Vallitalea guaymasensis: one gene and its partner. The protein of the gene in region 1 binds, or shares a complex with, the protein of each later gene. Links are inferred from orthologs where the notes say so. Each region holds a gene or a part of one and is shown on either strand. Other genes may lie near its edges. The genes, in order: pcrA and uvrB.

Region 1 (4,609 bases):
CTTAGCATTCTCCTTAGCCGCCTCAACAGCTTCCTCAACAATCTCAACCCCTACAGCCTTCTTTGCAACAGGCGCTAACATCTGAGTAATAGTCCCCGTGCCACTATAGAGGTCAAATATAACCTTATCCCTAGTCTCACCAACATAATCCCTTACTACAGAATACAGTTTCTCTGCACCTAGAGAATTAGTCTGAAAAAATGAAAAAGATGAAATACGAAATTCTAATCCAAGGAGTTTCTCAACAAAATAATCCCTGCCATACAGCTTTCTGATCTCGTCCACCTTAACTGCATCTGCTAGATTATCATTTATAGTATGCATTATAGATACTATTTTCCCATCCAGATTACAATTATTCAACTCACCAACCCATTCACTAAGGTCAAAATCCATCTGAGAAGAAGTAACCAGATTAACAAGAATCTCTTGTGTATTAACAGCTTTCCTAACTACCAAATATCTAAGATAACCTTCATGTGTTCTCTTATAATAATAAGGTATATCTCTCTCAGAAAAATAATCAAGAGTAGTCTTAAGTATCACATTAAAATCATCACTAACTATCTTACAATCATCAACTGTAACAATATCATACAATGACGCTTTTCTATGCATACCTAATGCAAGAGGTCCATCCTTATACTCATCACCAAAGCTATACTCCATCTTATTACGGTAATTAAACTCCATAGGACTCTTAGTTATACCTTCATATTCATAATGGGTACCTAATGTATCTAATAACTCTAGAACCTGTGATTCCTTCAACTTCAATTGCTCTTCATATGGTAAAGACTGATATAAACAGCCTCCGCATTTGCCAAATACCTTACATGGAGCTTCACCTTCCATAGGTGATTTTTCTAATATATCTAATGCTCTAGCAACTATTTTATTTTTTCTTTTCTTAGTTACTACAGCTTTTATTTTCTGTCCTGGTATTACATTCTTGACAATAACTTTCTCTGAATCTATATTTATAATTCCCTTATTAGGAAATTCAACTTTCTCAACAATACCTTCAATAATATCTTTCTTCTTCATATAAGTCTCCTCAATAGTACCGTTATAATAATAATTACAGTATTTAATATACCGTTAACTCTTTATTGCTTAAAAATAGCGGAGAATACTTTCTCCGCTGTAATTCTTACTATTCTTCAGATTGTGACTCTTCTACTGTTTCGTCTGAGCTGTAATTGTCACTTTCTTCATAATCCATATCTTCAAAATCTTCATCTTCGAATTCCTCAAATTCCTCGAAATCCTCTTCGTCTTCAAAATCTTCGAATTCATTTGGGGCTAGCAACTTGTATAATGCAAAAGCTCCTGCGGCAACTGTAACTACACCAAGTGCCACCCAAACCCATGTCTTGCTTTTATGTTCCTTGTCTTCCTTATCATTACCTTTAAACTTCTTTAGCAAGTCGTTTACCTGCATCATATTAAGGAACTCTTCTTTGTTAAATTTCTCAATCATACTTACACCAACCCTTCTTTTGAATATTTTGTATAATTATACCATTATTCTTAGCATTTTTAAACCAATTTTATTCTTATTTTCATTAAAATTTTATTAAACTCTTAATATTTTAAGCTTTTTTAAGATTTGCTAGTCTAGCCATGAGTTTTTTTACACCAGCACTTGGAAAATTAACTGTAACTTCGTAGTCTGCTCCTCCTGGTTGTATAGCAAGTACCTCACCTATACCAAATTTCATATGTTTGACTAAATCCCCTACTTCATAGTTAAGGGTAAAGTCTCCAGGAGCTGGCATCTTATTTGCGTTCTTTTTAACCACATATGGATTGGACTTCAAGAAACTATGAGCATTTTTTCTAAAACTGGTTTTCTCATTAGGCATGTCCTGTATTGGTTTTGTGTACTCTAGATCAAATAGCTCATTATTTATCTCTCTAATGAATCTTGATACTTGATTATATTGAGTCATACCTCTAATCATTCTAGAATTAGCACCTAAGAGATATAGTTTCTGTTTAGCTCTTGTAATACCTACATAGCATAATCTTCTTTCTTCTTCAATATCCTCTTGTTGTCCTGAAGATATGCTCATATAGCTAGGGAACAGACCATCTTCCATACCAGAAATGAAAACGCAAGGGAATTCTAAGCCTTTAGCGCTATGCATAGTCATAAGAACAACAACATTTGTCTCTTCATTATAGTTATCTATATCAGCTATAAGGGCTACTTCCTCCAAGAAACCATTTAAGGTTGGTTCCTCTTCGTTATTCTCATATTCAGTTAACTTGGAAATCAATTCTCCAATATTGTCAATTCTTCCATGTGCCTCATCAGTACCTTCCGCTTCAAGCTCTTTGACATAACCTGTCCTCTCAATAACTTCATTGGTTAAATCAACTAGACTCATGGTTGCCATCTCAACTCTTAATGTTCTGATAAAATGGGTAAATGCTTCCACTTTCTTAGAAGAACGTGTCATATTTGGTATCTGGCTCACTTCACAAAGTGCGTCGAAGAAATTCACATCATTATTATATGCATAATTTTCTACTTTATTAATTGTTGTTGTACCAATTCCTCTTCTTGGAACATTTATTATTCTTTTTACAGCTATATCATCTGTACTGTTATTTATAGTTTTAAGATATGCTAAGATATCTTTTATTTCTTTTCTTTGATAGAAAGATGTACCACCCACGATTTTATAAGGTATATTGTTAAGTATGAATCTTTCCTCAATAACACGTGATTGAGCATTGGTTCTATATAGGATTGCGTAATCCTTGAAATCTCTGCCTTCTGATTCAATGCCTTTTATTATCTCACCAGCCATGAACTCTGCTTCAGCTTGTTCATTCTGAAGGCATCTATAATTAATCAAATCTCCTGATTCATTATCTGTATAGAGGGTCTTATTTTTTCTGCCATAGTTATTACTGATTACTTGATTAGCAGCTTCTAGAATATTTTTTGAAGAACGATAGTTCTGCTCAAGTTTTATGACTTCAGCGTTTCTAAAATCTTTTTCAAAATCAAGTATGTTACTAATATCAGCACCACGGAATCTGTAGATAGACTGGTCATCATCACCAACAACACATAGATTTTTGTATCTGCTTGCCAGTAGACCTACAAAAATATATTGCACATGGTTGGTATCTTGATATTCATCCACCATTATGTATTTAAACTTATCCTGATAATATGATAGTACATCTGGGCAAAGCCTGAAGACTTCAACCGTCTTTACTAACAGGTCATCAAAATCAAGTGCATTGTTCTTCTTAAGCCTATCCTGATACATTGTATATACTTTTGATACTACTTGATCCCTGTATTCATAAGCTTGTTTTTCAAATTTTTTAGGAGTAAGCAATTTATCTTTTGCAGAACTTATACTGCTTAGAATACTATTTTCTTTGAACTGCTTAGGGTCAACATTAAGCTGTTTCATGCAGTCACGGATTAATTTTTTCTGGTCATCAGTATCATATATAGTAAAATATCGGTCATATCCTATTTTATCAATATGACGTCTTAGTATCTTAACACATGTGGAGTGGAACGTACTTACCCATATATCCTCACTTCCAGAGCCCACAAGGTTGTCTACTCTTTCTCTCATCTCTTTAGCTGCTTTGTTGGTAAAAGTGATTGCAAGAATATTCCAAGGAGCTACTTTCTTCTCTTCTATGAGATAAGCTATCCTATGTGTCAATACTCTTGTTTTTCCTGATCCTGCTCCAGCTAATATAAGCAAGGGGCCCTCTGTATGTAATACTGCTTTTTTCTGTTCCTTATTCAAAGAGTCATATCTTTTATCCATATCTATTACCACCTATAGTAAAGTTTTTCATATACATAATATAATATCATATCGAACATAAATTCGCTAGAGCAAAATAGGACTATTCGAAAGTATTTGCGTCTCAATATAATACACTTAATTTAACAAACTTCTTGCTAAGTAGTTTTATATACTATATAATAAATATAATGCATAAAATACAATATATAGACATTTTTATTATTGATTAGTTATCTTTTTTAAGTGCTACTCATCATATAATGAGGTGATAAATTAATGAATTATTTAACGTATATGAAAAAATTATTAAACCAACTGGAGAACATGGATCATGTTTATTCAAAGGACATACCTAATATAAGCCTGTATATGGATCAAGTAACTACATTTATGGATGATAATCTAGGCTCCCTAAAACGTAGGGATGAAGATAAAATATTAACTAAGACAATGATTAACAACTATAGTAAAAACCATATACTGCCACCACCAATAAAGAAAAAATATTCGCCTGATCATATGATTATGCTAATATTCATTTATTATTCTAAACATGTGCTTTCCATAACTGATATTCAAAAACTTTTATCACCTATAAAAGATATGTTAGAAAACAATTCAGATTTTTCTTTGGAAGAATTTTATGATAAATTATTGAATGTCCAGAAAGATGAGTTTAAATTATTTAAGCAGCATATAGAAAATACTATTGAAGTAGCAGTTAATACATTTAAAGATTCTGATATAGAAGGTAAAGACAAAGATATGTTGGAGCTGTTTAATATCATATATCTATTGACTTTACAAGCAAC
Region 2 (17,487 bases), 2.6 Mb from region 1 along the record:
AACAGGAATAATTGATATATCAAAGATAGAAGGAAAGATTAAGAATATAAGTTATGGAAATAACGGAAATATTTTAGTTTCATCAGATAAAATATATTCATATAATTTACAAAATAGAAGTATTATTTCTGAAACCCAAAATAGCTTTTTATGTGAGAATCTAAAAAAAATTGATAATGGATACGTTGCCATTGGAATTCTGAAAGATGATGGTAACAATGGAAATGGAGATTTTTTGACAGATAATACTAATCATAGATGTATATTCTATGATGAGAATTTAAAACAAACAAAAGTGATTAATATTAGTGAGGTAACTGGTGATAATAGATGGATTTCCACTGAAAATATTGCAATATCAAATGATGGTAAAAAATTAGCTTATTCAACAAATAAAGGTTTATTTCTATATGATATAAATGAAAAAAATAAAACTACATTAATCGATTTTACTGCTGAAAATAATGCTGAACGATTAGGTATTGTAGGTATGAGAAGAATTTCATTTGCTGATAATGGGAGTAAAATTGCATTTACTGCAGAGAGTTTTGACATTCCTCCTATAGAGGGTAAAGTTTCTTTTACCACCTATGGAGTACTAAATATAGATGGTACAGGACTTATTAACAAAAGAAAACCAGAATATAATACATCCAGTTCAGTAATATATGATTCATTTATAGTCTTGATGGAAGATTCAAGAACTCCGACAGGTAGACTAATGACAATGAATTTATCAACTGAAAAAGAAAGAATATATAAACTTTCTTCACAAAAGGAAAGTAGTAGTATTCATTGTTCTGAATTAGGTAGATATTTTGCAACGTCTATTATTGATACGAGTAATAAGAGATTAGTTGTAAGAATTTATAATATGGAGAGTGGTAAACTAATAAAAGAAGAGATTATAGAAGATGAGAATTCTATATATTTTAACAGAGAACCCCTAATTCGTATTATAGATGATTCAAAGATTTGCATTGTTATGCTTGGAAATTCTCAACGAGATAGTATCGAAACAAAAATTAGTGCATTTAATTTTTAGGAGGCTTCATGATGAAAATAATGTTTGATAATATCTCAAAAAAATATAAAAAAAAGTATGTATTAGATAATTTTAGTGCAGAATTAAATCAAGGTATTTATGGAATTCTAGGAGCAAATGGAGCAGGTAAAACTACACTTTTAAACATATTTGTAGGTATTTTAAAAAGTGATACAGGTAATATTTTTATTGATGAAATAAATATTAAAAAACTTGGTTCTGAATTCTTGTCGTATATAGGATATCTTCCGCAGTATCCTATGTTTTATAAAAATTTTGAGGTATTGGATTTTCTTAAATATATGTGTGCAATAAAAAATATTCCCAAAAATGAAGGTATCAAGAGAGCTAAAGAACTATTAGAGATTGTCAATTTAAGAGATGTATATTATAAGAAAATAGGAGCTTTATCAGGCGGTATGCGACAACGAGTAGGAATCGTACAAGCAATGTTGGGAGATCCTAAAATTTTAATTTTAGATGAACCTACAGCAGGGCTTGATCCTAGAGAAAGAATTAGATTTAGGAATCTGATTTCAAAGTTTTCGGAGAATCGTATTGTATTGCTTGCTACTCATATAGTATCTGATGTAGAATTTATAGCTAATCAGGTAATAATTTTAAAAGAGGGGCATCTTATAAAACAGGATACTCCTACTGTTCTTATTGATGAGATTGAAGGTAAAGTATGGACGGTTACAACAACAAATAGTAAAATTGATGACAGATATGAAAAATATAAAATAAGTAATATATTAAGAGATAACAACGATATTTTATTACGAATAATTTCTAATGAAAAGCCAGATGTAAAAGCTAAAAATGTAAAACCAAATTTAGAGGACGTATTTCTATATTATTGTGGGGAGGATAATGTATGTTAAAACTAATCCATTATGAATATAGAAAACTTTTTTTCAGAAGATCCATTTTAATTACGATTATAATTTTTAGTATTATTGATATTTTTAAAATTAATAATGTTTATCAGCAGAATTCTCTACTAGCGGATAAAAGCACTGAGACATCTACAAAATGGGAGAATATATATTGGGAACTTTATAATGAATTTAGTGGTGTTATAACAGAAGATAAGATTGATAAATTATTAAAAATTTATAGACCATTAGAAAATGAAATAGCTGATATAACTGCGAGTACGAGAATAGATAATCCAAATACTTATACAGGAAATGTATATAGCGATTATTATTTATTGAAATGGCTTTATGTACAACCAATGGAATATGCATATATGTACAAAAGTAGGGCTAATAATATTGTTAATAATGCAAGAAATAATATGAAGTTTTTCAAGAAACTGGGTAATGAATACGAATATAAAAAAAATGTTATTACTGCTAATTTATTCGCAAAAAGAGTAATTTCAAATTTTGCATACTTAGAAATGTATCAAAGCTATTTACACTATGATTTTTCAATATTACTAATTTTATTTTTGTGTTTATATGGTATAGTAAATGTTTTTGTAAATGAGAAAGAATCCCAAATGAATATTTTGCTATCAACTAGTATTTATGGTGGAAAAAGAACTACAACTGCTAAAATTATAGCTACTTCTACTTTTATAGTAGGTATAACTTTATGGTTTTTAATACTAGATTTTATTTGTTTTTCCATCGCTTTTAACTCTTTTGTTACAATAAACTTACCTATCTACACAATACAAAATTTTTTAGCTTCTTCTATCAATATAACTATAGGACAATACATAGTAATATCAGGGATATTTAAAATGATTGGGATGCTTGTAATAGGTATGATGTTTCTATTTATTTCAGAGTTTTTTAATAATGCGTTAGTACCTTTTATTATAAATTTGAGTATAATTCTTGTTATTATTTTTTTATGTGAAAAATATAGAGGATCAGGTTATATAATTAATAAAGTAATAAATCCCTTTATACTTCTTATTAATAGAGAGTTATTTGGGAAAATAGAATTTGTAAATATCTTTGGTGTACCTATGTTAAGTTATATTGTTGCAATAGTATTTGCTGGGTGTCTCCTTATTATAAGTATTATTTTAATATACAAAGTTTCAAAAAAAAATGTTGTTAACATTAAAAAAGGGGGGATATCATGAGAATAATTTTTTATGAAGCAAAAAAAATGTTGATATATCAAAAGGGCTTATTTTTTATTGGGTTATTCTTTTTGATTAACATAGCTTATTTAGTTATTGCTGATAAGCCTTATAATACAGAAATGGAATTATTTAAGAATGAATATACTTACTATATGGATAAGATTGATGGTAAATGCACTCCTAAAAAAATTGATTTCATAGAAAATGAAGCTAAAAAAATAATGAACGCTAATATATCATCAGATAAATTATATAATGACTATTATGATGGAAGTATCACTGAAAATGTTTTTAATGAACAATGTGTAAACTTTGAAACCATTTTAGAGAATGAAAAGGGATTTGATGAAATTTATAATCAATATATCTATGTTAGAGAAAATCAAAATAATAGATTTTTTTTATATACAAATGGTTGGAATGCATTACTTACAGATGATAATCTAGACTTATTTTTAACCATTTTAATTTTAATTTTAGTTACTCCTGTATTTTGTTATGAGTATGACAACAAAATGGATACTTTAGTATTGACATCAATAAAGGGCAAAAAAAATTATTCGGTGCATAAAACAATATTTGTTTTTTGTATTGTTGCTTTTTTATGTATTACAACCTTTATACTGAAATTTGTTTTTGTTAATCAGAAGTATAGTCTTGTGAATGGTAATTATCCTCTTCAAAGCCTTTCGTATTTTGGTACAGGGACAAAAAGTATATCCCTTATACAAACTTTTTTTGCTGTAAGCGGATTAAAGTTATTTGGTTTTCTCTTTTTTGCAATACTTATTATGTTTGTATCTGTGATTGTAAAAAAATATTCATTAGCAGTATTTATATGTGCTGCTTTTATATTAATCCCCTATTTTGGTTTTGATTTGGGACTAATATATTCTTTTCCTTTACCACTTTCTTTTATGTTAGGAGTACGTTTTTTTAAAGGGTATGAGTATCAAATAGATTTTTTTACACAAGAAAAAGTTGCTATTTTTAAAGAAATAAGTAATACGACATTATTAATTTTTTTAGTTAGTGCAATTTGTTTGTGTATTATTATGTTAAAAGTAATAAACAAAAATAACAAAAATATTTGGAACAAAATACATATAAAAAAAATAAAACAAGTAACAGTAATACTAATATCTTGTATTTTAATATTGAACTTAAGTGGTTGCTCAAAGACAAACATTAATGAATCGTGTGTATTTAATACAAATACAAGAAGATCTTATGAAAGTGAAAAATATCGGTACTATGTAGATGAATCAGATTTGGAAAATATAAGACTTGTGTTTGAAGATAAAGCAACAGGTGAGAAAAATGACCTGGTCAGAAATCCTATAAAGGAACTTATTAAAGAAGAAATGATGATTTTTGGAAAAGACTCTTTTGTTTATTATATAAAATACAATATTGATAAATCTAAGAATCCACATCTTGGTGGTGTAACTAGTAAAATAACAGTTGTAGAACTTGATACTAAAACATTTAATGAGAAAATAATTTTTGAGAAGAATAATTTTTTTATACGTAATGATAGTTTTATTGGATTAGGTGATTCGCAAAATAAACAGTGGCAATTCTTAAAAGGGGTGTCAGCATTTTTTCTTGATAGAGAATATTTGTATTTTGTAATGAGTAATACCGTGAAACGAGTAAATAGAAAAACGGAAAAGATAAGTAGTATAGATATCCCTACTAATAAAAATATAGCTTATGACGGAAGATTTATTTATTATATAGGTGATAAACTAATATTATCAAAATACGATACGGTTACAGAAACACATGTAAAAATGTCAGATATAGTTACAACATATTTTTTATTAACAGATACAAAGATTTTGTTTATTAATCGTTTGGATAATAGTAATATCTATTCTGCTGATTTGCATGGAAATATTATTGGGGAAATATCTGGTGAACCAGCACTTTGGTTTTCTTGTGATGAGGACTATATTACTTATAAAAATAAAATAGATTTAAAAGAATATCATGTTAAATATTAGTTCAGGCAGAAAAAAATATCTTCATATGCAAGAGTTATTGTCGTTTTCAACTTTGGAACGGGTCAATAACTTTTTTATTTATATTTTATCAAGTAGTCAGTTAATTATTTGGATAAAAATGAAAAATGTATTGGTATAAATTAAATCATGGCGTATACTTAATAAACCAAAAGTATAGATAGAATGTTATGAACTTGAAGGAACTAGTCAATACATGTATCATATAAGTATGGAATATAACTTCATTTTGTTTGCCCTTAACAATGATTTAATATATCTCCAGTTTAAGATATAAAAAGACCTTCATCTATTAGTTTAAAATCTAATGGATTGAGGTCTTTAGAAAATTTAACAAGGTAACTCAATTTTATTGATTTAAGTTCGTTACTTAAACTGTTTAATATGTCATAAACGACTATAGTACCTTATAACTAAACTCAATTTAGAGTATTTTTGGATATTATAGTCAGATAAACATCGCCCATCTTCTAAATATTTTCCTGCATAATAAAGTTTTTGGTAATCTTTAGAGATCCCTTCTCTACATTGAATCATATATTTTACATACTCAATTGTAAAAGTTGGATCATATGGTAATACAATATACTTGCCTGATAAAGTCAATACATAAAACTCAGGGTCAGTTAGTTGTGCTTGAGATGATACATTCGATAAATTTAATAAGAGTAAAAATGCCATTGTTAATGTAATAATACGTTTTTTCATTTGATTTCATCCTTTCATTTTCATATATATATTGTATTTATGAGTAAATACAATATATTGGGAATTGAATATCATTAATAATAAAAATATAACATAATATTTAAAAGTTGTAAATAAATATGAAAAGATAATTTATAATAATACTATAATCTCATCTAAAACTATATTTTATAATTTAATTGAAGCTTTTTGACTGGTCCAATCTAATAATATAATGAGCTAATAAAATATTGGATAAATTTTGCACAAACATATGTTTGCTTTTTTTTGCTAATATGATATAATGGTTAAGACTAAAATAATGATTGTTTATATACATATATATTATGTTTTTGATAATTAGTATAAGATGGTAATTATTTTTATTTAACTTATGATATTAGCTTAATAAGATTGAATTAATTATCTATAAATACTAGGATAATTGATTTGATGTGCAAATACTGAGATAGAGGTGATAATATGTCAAAATTTGAAATTCATTCAGAGTTTAATCCTACAGGAGATCAACCTCAAGCTATTAAAAAATTGGCTAAGGGATTTCAAGATGGTAATAAATTCGAGACTTTACTAGGAGTCACAGGTTCAGGGAAAACATTTACTATGGCGCATATTATAAAAGAATTAAAAAAGCCAACTTTGATTATGGCGCATAATAAAACATTAGCCGCCCAACTGTATAGTGAATTCAAAGAGTTTTTTCCAAATAATGCTGTTGAATACTTTGTAAGTTATTATGATTATTATCAGCCAGAAGCATATGTCCCTCATACAGATACTTTTATAGAAAAAGACTCATCAATCAATGAAGAAATAGATAAACTAAGACACTCCGCTACAGCATCCTTAGCAGAAAGAGACGATGTTATTATTGTAGCCAGTGTATCATGTATATATGGACTTGGTAGTCCAATAGATTACAAAAATATGGTACTTTCCTTAAGACCTGGTATGACAAAAGACAGAGATGAAATATTGAGGAAACTAGTGGATATTCAATATATGAGAAATGATATGAACTTTGTCAGAGGTACTTTTAGAGTTAGAGGCGATGTCATTGAAGTATTTCCTGCCGCTTCTTCTGACAGAGCAGTGAGAATTGAATTATTTGGAGATGAAATAGATAGGATAACAGAAATCAACGTGATTACTGGTGAAATACTAGGTTATATGGAACATATAGCCATATTTCCTGCGTCTCATTATGTAATTGAAACAGACAAAATAGAAAGAGCTATAAACTCTATAGAAAAAGAAAAAACAGAAGTGGTTAAGTCATTTAGAGAAAATGACAAGTTATTAGAAGCCCAAAGAATTGCACAAAGAACTAATTATGATGTGGAAATGATCAGAGAAACAGGATTCTGTTCAGGTATAGAAAACTACTCAAGGCATTTGACTGGTTTACCACCAGGGGCTCCTCCACACACTCTTTTTGATTATTTTCCTGATGACTTTTTACTTATTATAGATGAATCTCATATGACGGTTCCTCAAGTAAGAGGTATGTATGCAGGTGACCAGTCCAGAAAATCAACTTTGGTAGAGTATGGATTTAGATTACCTTCAGCTAAAGATAATAGACCTCTCAATTTTCAAGAATTTGAAAGTAAGTTAAATCAAGTATTGTTTGTTTCAGCAACACCAGGACCATATGAATATGACCATAAGCAATTAATGGCAGAACAGATAATTAGACCTACAGGTTTGTTAGACCCTAAGATAGAAGTTAAACCAGTAAGAGGTCAAATAGATGACTTAATATCCAATGTTAATAGAGAGATTGAAAATAAAAACAAGGTATTGATTACAACTTTGACAAAAAGAATGGCTGAGGACTTAACTGATTATATGAAAGAATCAGGTATACGTGTTAGGTATTTACATTCAGATATTGATACCCTTGAAAGAATAGAGATAGTACGTGATCTTAGAATGGATGTTTTTGATGTTCTTATTGGTATTAACCTGCTTAGAGAAGGATTAGATATACCAGAAATTACTTTAGTAGCTATACTTGATGCAGATAAAGAAGGTTTTTTACGTTCTGAAACTGCATTGATTCAGACAGTAGGACGTGCTGCAAGAAATGTTGAAGGTAAAGTTATTATGTATGCAGATATTATTACTGATAGTATGAATAGAGCTATTAGTGAAACTAATAGAAGAAGAAGTATTCAAAAACAGTACAATAAAGAACATAATATAATACCTGAGACCATTAATAAACCAGTAAGAGATATTATTCGTATAACTCAGGTTGCAGAATCTGAAGCAACTTATGAATTAACAAAAGATCCTGAATCCATGAGTAAAGAAGAATTAGAAGTTAAAATCCTAAAATGTTCGAAAGATATGAAACAGGCTGCTATGGATCTGCAATTTGAAAGAGCTGCACAGCTAAGAGATGAATTATACGAATTAAAAAAACAATTAAATACACTGAATTAAACTTTGCTTATATTTAATTCAATCACTATATATTACAATAAAAAACTGTATCATCATAAATTATAAGAGGTGGCGTATGGGAAAAGATGTAATCACCATAAAAGGTGCAAGAGAACATAATCTAAAGAACGTAGACTTAACTATTCCAAGAGATAAATTCGTTGTATTTACTGGACTTAGTGGTTCAGGGAAATCTTCTTTAGCATTTGATACAATATATGCTGAGGGGCAAAGAAGATATGTAGAATCATTATCTGCCTATGCAAGACAGTTTTTGGGTCAAATGGAAAAACCGGATGTTGATAATATAGAAGGTCTATCACCAGCTATATCAATAGATCAAAAGACTACAAGCAGAAATCCAAGATCTACAGTAGGAACAGTTACAGAAATATATGATTACTTAAGATTACTTTATGCAAGAGTAGGAATACCTCATTGTCCAAAGTGTGGAAAAGTTATCAATAGACAGACAGTTGACCAAATGGTAGATGTAATAATGAAATTACCAGAAAGAACTAAGATAATGATAATGGCTCCAGTAGTCAGAGGTAGAAAAGGTCAACATATCAAACTTTTGGATCAGGCTAAGAAGAGTGGATATGTAAGAGCTAAGATAGATGGTAACATGTATGAATTAACAGAAGAAATATTATTAGAAAAAAATAAAAAGCATACTATAGAAATAGTAATAGACAGATTGATAGTAAGAGAAGGGATAGAAAAAAGATTGACTGACTCTATTGAAACAGTTATGAAATTGACTGGTGGATTATTAGTTATAGATGTAATTGATGGACAACCAATGTCATTCAGCCAAAACTTTTCATGTCCTGACTGTAATATAAGTATAGATGAAATTGAACCAAGACTATTTTCATTCAACAATCCTTTTGGTGCTTGTCCAGAATGTCATGGTTTAGGTTTCAAAATGAAGTTTGACCCTGAATTAATAATTCCTAACCAAAAGCTAAGTATAGTAGATGGAGCTATTGTTGCCCCTGGTTGGGCTTCGGCTTCTAATGAAGAAAGTTATGTAAGAAGAATGTTTGAAGCATTAGGTAAAAAATATAAGTTTAAGATTACTACACCATATGAAAAATATTCTGATGAAGTAAAAGATATTATCATGTATGGTACCAAAGGCGAGAAATTCATAGTCAAGTACAAATCAGATAAAGGTATGGGACAATATGAAACTGTATTTGAAGGATTGGTTCAAAGTCTCCATCGAAGATACAAGGAGACTACATCTGATTATATGAAGCAAGAATATGAGTCTTTTATGACCAATACCCCATGTAATGCTTGTAATGGTGCAAGATTGAATCCTATAGCTCTAGCAGTTACACTTGGAGGTAAAAATATATCACAGGTCACAGAGATGTCAATAAGAGATATCAAAGATTTCTTTGACAATATTCAATTAACTGACAGGCAGCTTATAATTGGGGAACAAATCCTAAAAGAAGTTAATGCTAGAATAGGATTCCTAGTGAATGTAGGTCTTGATTATCTATCATTATCTCGTTCAGCTGGTACATTATCAGGTGGGGAAGCTCAGAGAATCAGATTAGCTACACAGATAGGATCAGGATTAGTAGGTGTGGTATATATTTTGGATGAGCCCAGCATAGGATTACATCAGAGGGATAATGAAAAATTACTGCATACATTGAAAAGACTAAAAAAATTAGGAAATACATTGATTGTAGTGGAACATGACGAAGAAACCATGTTTGAAGCAGATTATATAGTAGATATTGGTCCAAGAGCAGGAGAGCATGGTGGTGAAATTGTTGCTGAAGGTACAGCAGAAGAAATCATGAAAATTGAGGACTCAATAACTGGTGCATATCTAAGTGGAAGAAAAAAAGTGGAAGTTCCACAAGTCAGAAGAGCTACCAACGGAAAATGGATTAATATAAAAGGTGCTTCCCAGAATAACTTAAAGAATATCAATATAGATATTCCTCTTGGGATTTTTACTTGTGTTACAGGAGTTTCAGGCTCTGGTAAAAGTTCTTTCGTAAATGAAATACTATATAAAAGATTGGCTAGAGACTTGAACAGAGCAAAGATGAAACCTGGTAAACATAAGAATATGTTAGGATTAGAACATCTAGATAAGGTAATAGCTATAGATCAATCACCTATTGGTAGAACGCCTAGGTCTAACCCTGCTACTTATACAGGAGTTTTTGACCATATTAGAGATATATTTGCAAGTACAGCTGAAGCTAAAATGAGAGGATATCAAAAAGGAAGATTCAGTTTCAATGTAAAAGGTGGTCGTTGTGAAGCCTGTAAAGGTGATGGTATAATCAAGATAGAGATGCATTTTTTACCAGACGTTTATGTACCATGTGAAGTGTGTCATGGTAAAAGATATAACAGGGAAACATTAGAAGTTAAATATAAAGGTAAAAACATATCAGAAGTCTTGAATATGACAGTTGAAGAAGCTCTTACCTTCTTTGAAAATATACCTAGGATCAAGAAAAAGCTTCAAACACTTTATGATGTTGGATTATCATATATTAGATTAGGACAACCATCAACAACATTGTCAGGAGGAGAAGCTCAAAGGGTTAAACTGGCTACTGAATTAAGTAAAAGAAGCACAGGTAAAACCATGTATATACTTGATGAACCAACAACTGGTCTCCATTTTGAAGATGTTAATAAATTGATTACAATATTACAACGTTTAGTTGATGGAGGAAATTCAGTTCTTGTAATTGAGCATAACCTGGATGTTATCAAAACTGCAGATTATATTATAGATTTAGGACCAGAAGGTGGCGACAAAGGTGGTTTGGTTATAGCAAAAGGAACACCTGAAAAAGTAGTAAAATGTAAAAAGTCCTATACTGGTCAATTCCTGAAGAAAGTTTTAAGTAAATAATTTAATACAACCGTTAATAATATGTATCATAATCAATATATTATTAGCGGTTTTTATTTTGCGTAAATAAGTAAAATTATTAAAATTAAATAATTTAGTATAATCGGTTATTTAATTAAAGAAAACTGATTACTAGACCTAAATTAATAAAATTAATTTTGCTGAATCATATATGATATTAATTTTAAAAATAATTATTTCACAATATTTAATATAAAAAAGTTAAAAAATAATATTCTTAAGGAAAAAAACAATATGGAACAAGTAAAAAGAACTAATTTTAGATGGAAGTAATTTACTTAATATATTGTGTTTTTTTGTTGAAAAACTCTATTTTCATGGTATAATAAAAAGTGTTATATAAAACAATAGTAGAATATAGTTTCTTTACATTTATTTCTATTTTTGTTATAATAACAGGGATGTGTGTTTGTCGAAATTGATAAAATATTAACAAAAAATATAGACTATATTTGGAGCGGATTTATGAAATTATACTATGATTTTCATATTCATACAGCTCTTTCGCCTTGCGGAGAAGATAGCATGACACCTAATAACATTGTGAACATGTCTTTGATTAATGAATTAGATGCCATAGCTATAACTGACCATAATTCTGCAGAAAATGTCGAAGCAGTAATTAAAGTAGCTAAGGGGAAAGATATTATTGTTGTTCCAGGAATTGAGATAGAAACAAAAGAAGAAATACATGTGGTAGGATTGTTCCCTGACATTGAGAGTGTATACAATGTTCAAAGCAAACTATATAGTAAATTACCTTATATCAAGAATAAATCTACTGTTTTTGGACATCAATATGTTTTGGATGAGAATGATGACATTATAAAAGAACTGGACAAACTTCTACTAACATCTGTGGCAATGTCATTAAACGAAGTTATAGATTTGATACATGACAACAATGGAATAGCAATACCTGCTCACATTGATAGACCAAGTTATAGTATATTAGCTAATATAGGATTTATACCAGACGATTTGAATACTTCTATACTCGAGATTTCTAGATTTTCTAACTTAGATACTTATAGACAAAAATACAAAGACTATCATATAATACAATCTTCAGATGCTCATGAATTAGGGTATATTGGAATTAAAAAAAATTCATTAGAAGTTAATGAAAAAAATATAGAATCAATATTTAACGCACTCAAACAATATGAATAGATAAGAAAATAATTTGAACTAATTTTATAAAGTGAATTGTTAACAATAATTAATATTATTAAGGGAAAGTCGTAGTACTTATAAATATTCATTAATGGTTGTAATAATAACAATTCCAGTTCAATTTATATATATACTAATGTGTTGGATTGATGTATTTTCTAATGTTATTAATTAAACACATTATTGCATATTTAAACATGAGAATTTTAATAGACTTTCCTTTTTAAGTTTAATAAGCATTATACTTTATTAAATAAGGTTAAATATCCCTACCATTTTGTTATCTTAATTGAAGAATACTTGAATACTTGTAAAACTTGTAGAAAAAACATGATATTTATGATTTAACCCCATAAAATGGTAATAATGCAGCTTTTCGTGTTAAATATATAACTTTGGTTTATAATTAATAAATTAATATAATTTGTTAATCATTTACATTATATAATAAGGAGGTAAGCAAATGGCAGCTAATTCAGCATTAACAGATGAAAAGTTCCAAGAATTGGAGCAGTATATTGATGCAATGCCAACTACAAAAGGAGAACTAATACGTGTTTTACATAAAGCACAAGATATTTTTGGATATTTACCAGAAGAAGTTCAAAAATTTGTAGGAAAAAAATTAAAAATATCAACAGCAAAAGTATTTGGAGTAGTTACATTCTATTCTTATTTCACAATGATTCCAAAAGGTGAATTTAACATTTCAATATGTATGGGTACAGCTTGTTATGTTAGAGGTGCTGAAGATGTTTTGAACGAACTAAAAAAAGAATTAGATATTGAAGTTGGTGAAACAACACCAGATGGTAAATTTTCACTACAATCACTCCGTTGTGTAGGGGCTTGTGGACTTGCTCCAGTTGTTATGGTTGAAGATAAAGTCTATGGTCGTGTAACACCAGATATGGTCAAAGATATTCTTGCAGAATACAAATAATTGTATTTTAAAAAGGAGGAAAAAAAATGGCAAAGATTAAATCTTTTGATGAACTTAAAAAAATCAAGGAAAAAGTTCAATCAAATGTAGAATTAAGAGAAAAAGGCGAAAACATTGATAATTTAATACAAATAAAAGTTGCTATGGCTACATGTGGTATTGCATCTGGTGCTAGAGAAGTAATGAATTTCCTAATTGATGAATTAGCAAAAGAAGGCATTAACAACGTAGTTGTAACACAAACTGGTTGTATGGGATATTGTTATGCAGAACCAACAATTGAATTAACTATGCCAAATAGTGAACCAGTTGTATATGGTGATGTAACAATAGAAAGAGCAAAAGAGGTTATTGAAAAACATATTAAAAATGGCGAGTTAATTGATGGAATAATCCCTGTAACTCATAAAACTATTGAATAAAAAAAGTTAGGAGGCTTAAAAGATGTCTAACTATAAAATGCATATATTGGTTTGCGGAGGTACAGGATGTATATCTGCAAAATCCGAGGAAATAGTTGATAATCTAAAGGAACAACTAAAAATCAACAACATGGACAGCGAGGTTAAAGTACTAAAAACTGGTTGTTTTGGTTTCTGTGAAAAAGGTCCAGTTGTAAAAATATTGCCAGATAATACATTCTATGTTCAAGTACAACCAGAAGATGCTGAAGAGATCGTAAAAGAGCATATTGTAAAAGGTAGAAAAGTAGGAAGATTATTATTTGAAGATCCTGAAACACAAGCAAAAGTTAGTGATTCTAAGAATATGGATTTCTATAAAAAACAAATGCGTATTGCACTTAGAAACTGTGGATTTATAGATCCAAGTAATATTGATGAATATATTGCACGTGATGGATATCACGCTTTAGGTAAAGTATTAACTGAAATGACTCCTAGCGATGTAATCAATGTTGTTAAAGAGTCAGGACTTAGAGGCCGTGGAGGCGGAGGATTCCCTACAGGCTTAAAATGGGAATTTGCTAGTAAATATGAAGCAGATCAAAAATATGTAGTATGTAATGCTGACGAGGGGGACCCAGGTGCATTCATGGACCGTTCTATCTTAGAAGGAGACCCACACAGTATTGTTGAGGCTATGTCTATTTGTGGTTACTCAATTGGAGCGACTAAAGGTAAAGTTTATATTCGTGCAGAATATCCACTTGCAATTAAGAGATTACAAAAAGCTATTGATGATGCTAGAGAAGCAGGATTATTAGGTACTGATATAATGGGTACTGGATTTGAATTTGATATAGAACTTACATATGGGGCGGGAGCATTCGTATGTGGTGAAGAAACAGCACTTATACATTCTATGGAAGGTCAACGTGGAGAACCAACTACTAAACCACCATTTCCAGCAGAATCTGGATATTGGGGCAAACCAACAAATGTTAATAATGTAGAAACATTTGCTAATATCCCAGTTATCATATTAAAAGGTGCAGATTGGTTTAATAAGATCGGTACAGAAAAATCAAAAGGAACAAAAGTATTTGCCTTAGCAGGTAAAATTAATAACGTTGGACTTATTGAAGTTCCTATGGGAACAACTCTAAGAGAAGTTATCTATGATATTGGTGGAGGAATCAAGAACGGTAAGAAGTTCAAGGCTGTTCAAACAGGTGGACCATCAGGTGGATGTTTAACAGAAAAAGACTTAGATACACCTATTGATTTCGATAACTTAATTGCCAAAGGATCAATGATGGGTTCAGGTGGTATGATTGTTATGGACGAAGATAACTGTATGCCAGCCGTAGCCAAATTCTATCTTGAGTTTACTGAAGAAGAATCTTGTGGTAAATGTACACCTTGTCGTGTAGGTACTAAGCGTTTATCTGAGTTATTAGAATTAATAACTTCTGGAAAAGGTACAATGGAGCATTTAGATGAGCTTAAGAGATTAAGCCGTGTAATTAAAGATACAGCTCTTTGTGGATTAGGACAAACAGCACCTAACCCAGTGTTATCTACATTGGATGTATTCTGGGATGAGTACGTAGCTCATGTAAAAGATAAAGAATGCCCAGCAGGTAACTGTAAGGATTTATTGAAATATTACATTCAAGAAGATAAATGTATTGGTTGTACAGCATGTTCAAGAGTCTGTCCAGTTGGTGCAATTACAGGAACTGTTAAAAACCCACATACTATCGACCAAGATAAATGTATCAAATGTGGTGCTTGTATGGATAAGTGTAAATTCGGAGCGATTATTAAGAAATAAATAAAAGTGAATTCTTTAGAATCTAGAAAAGGAGTGTAACCTAATGTCAGAGGTAAAAATTACTATTGATGGTAAAGAAGTACAGGTACCAAAAGGTAGTACTATATTAGATGCTGCTAAAAAGTTAGGCATTGATATTCCAACATTATGTCATTTAGACTTGCATGATACAAAAATGGTTAATAAAACAGCTTCATGTCGTATATGTGTAGTAGAAGTTGAAGGTAGAAGAAATCTAGCGCCATCATGTGCTACACCAGTAGTTGAAGGCATGGTTGTTAGAACAAATACAATAAGAGTATTAGAAGCTAGAAAAACAGTATTGGAACTATTATTATCAGATCATCCAAAGGATTGCTTGACTTGTGCAAAATCAGGTCGTTGTGATTTACAAGACTTAGCAGAAAAATTTGGAGTAAGAGAAGTAAGAGTAACTGGAAAAGCTCAATCAACATATAAACAAGATTATTCACCTGCAATTATTAGGGATATGGATAAATGTATTATGTGTAGAAGATGCGAAACTATGTGTAATGAAGTTCAAACTGTTGGTGCGTTATCTGGAATTAACAGAGGATTTGACGCAGTTGTATCTCCAGCATTTGAATCACCATTATCAGAAACAGTATGTACACACTGTGGTCAATGTGTTGCTGTATGTCCAGTTGGTGCTTTAACTGAAAATGATCATACATGGAAAGTTGTAGAAGCATTAGCTGATCCAGATAAATTTGTTGTAGTTCAAACAGCACCAGCTGTAAGAGTTGCAATAGGAGAAGAATTCGGTAAAGAGCCTGGTTCAATTGTTACAGGTCAAATGGTAACTGCATTAAGATCTTTAGGTTTTGATCGTGTATTCGATACAGATTTTGCTGCAGACTTAACCATTATGGAAGAAGGAACAGAATTATTAGGAAGACTTAATAGATTCTTAGCAGGAGACAAAGATGTTCCATTACCAATTTTAACATCTTGTTGTCCAGCATGGGTTAACTTTATTGAAAGTCAATTCCCAGAATTAATTGATATTCCATCATCAGCAAAATCACCACAACAAATGTTTGGTGCTGTTGCTAAATCTTTCTTAGCAGAAAAAATGAATATACCTAGAGAAAAAATGGTTGTTGTTTCAGTTATGCCATGTTTAGCTAAGAAATATGAAGCTGCTAGAGATGAGTTCAAAGTTGATGGTAATCCAGATGTGGATATATCTATTTCAACAAGAGAGTTAGCTCATTTAATCAAGAGAGCTAATCTTAACTTATTAGAATTAGAAGAATCAGAATTTGACAATCCTTTAGGAGAATCAACTGGTGCTGCTGTTATCTTTGGTTCAACTGGTGGTGTTATTGAAGCTGCAACAAGAACAGCTTACGAAATCCATACTGGTAAAACATTAGATAAAGTAGATTTTGAAGAGTTAAGAGGATTTGATGGTGTAAGAGTAGCATCTGTACAAATGGATGAATTTACACTTAATATTGGTATTGCTCATGGACTTGGTAATGCTAGAAAATTATTAGAAGAAATTGAAGGCGGTAATCCTAGAAACTTACACGCTATCGAAATTATGGCATGTCCTGGTGGATGTATTGGTGGTGGAGGTCAACCTTACCATCACGGTAACTCAGATATTCTTAAAAAACGTATGGCTGCAATTTATGAAGTTGACAAAAATATGCCTTTAAGAAAATCTCATGAAAATCCATCAATCACTGCATTATACGAGCAATATCTTGGAGAACCAATGAGTGAATTATCTCATAAGTTACTTCATACTCATTACTCTGTAAAAGATAGAGTTTAATAATAATTGAATTGATATAAAGTTAAAATGGTTTCTGTATTAATAATGCAGAA

Evidence for each region.
Region 2: the proteins of pcrA (region 1) and uvrB are in contact, whole or in part, in a crystal structure (PDB 7EGT), measured with the Thermus thermophilus proteins. The link is inferred for Vallitalea guaymasensis from one-to-one orthologs. Residues at the interface, in WP_096412145.1 of Thermus thermophilus: His654, Arg656, Phe657, Gln666, Asp668, Glu669, Lys680, Arg681, Leu682, Ser683, Lys685, Tyr686, Ala687; in WP_096411307.1 of Thermus thermophilus: Glu23, Leu25, Arg26, Asp27, Gly28, Glu29, Arg30, Phe31, Arg55, Glu326, Asp327, Phe328, Glu379, Ser382, Gln383, His398, Gly400, Arg401.

What each region holds. Positions count from the first base shown.
Region 1 is NZ_CP058561.1:943,646-948,254, forward strand. The notes cover bases 1,206-4,137. They hold pcrA (DNA helicase PcrA), read right to left. Parts: upstream 3,816-4,137; coding sequence 1,596-3,815; downstream 1,206-1,595. Other genes in these bases: HYG85_RS04210 (hypothetical protein), read right to left, coding at 1,206-1,483; HYG85_RS04220 (DUF1836 domain-containing protein), read left to right, coding at 4,074-4,137. Also shown: 23S rRNA (uracil(1939)-C(5))-methyltransferase RlmD, read right to left, coding at 1-1,047; more of HYG85_RS04210, read right to left, coding at 1,157-1,205; more of HYG85_RS04220, read left to right, coding at 4,138-4,609. UniProt on the Escherichia coli protein: A helicase with DNA-dependent ATPase activity. Unwinds DNA duplexes with 3'-5' polarity. Translocates on single-stranded DNA with 3'-5' polarity. Initiates unwinding more efficiently from a nicked substrate than double-stranded DNA.
Region 2 is NZ_CP058561.1:3,527,323-3,544,809, forward strand. The notes cover bases 5,853-8,846. They hold uvrB (excinuclease ABC subunit UvrB), read left to right. Parts: upstream 5,853-6,352; coding sequence 6,353-8,341; downstream 8,342-8,846. Other genes in these bases: HYG85_RS15140 (ubiquitin-like protein), read right to left, coding at 5,853-5,890; uvrA (excinuclease ABC subunit UvrA), read left to right, coding at 8,418-8,846. Also shown: HYG85_RS15120 (TolB-like translocation protein), read left to right, coding at 1-1,045; HYG85_RS15125 (ABC transporter ATP-binding protein), read left to right, coding at 1,057-1,929; HYG85_RS15130 (ABC transporter permease), read left to right, coding at 1,923-3,152; HYG85_RS15135 (hypothetical protein), read left to right, coding at 3,149-5,164; more of HYG85_RS15140, read right to left, coding at 5,570-5,852; more of uvrA, read left to right, coding at 8,847-11,249; HYG85_RS15155 (PHP domain-containing protein), read left to right, coding at 11,736-12,443; NADH-quinone oxidoreductase subunit NuoE, read left to right, coding at 12,910-13,389; HYG85_RS15165 ((2Fe-2S) ferredoxin domain-containing protein), read left to right, coding at 13,416-13,811; HYG85_RS15170 (NADH-ubiquinone oxidoreductase-F iron-sulfur binding region domain-containing protein), read left to right, coding at 13,834-15,627; HYG85_RS15175 (NADH-dependent [FeFe] hydrogenase, group A6), read left to right, coding at 15,671-17,434. UniProt on the Escherichia coli protein: The UvrABC repair system catalyzes the recognition and processing of DNA lesions. A damage recognition complex composed of 2 UvrA and 2 UvrB subunits scans DNA for abnormalities.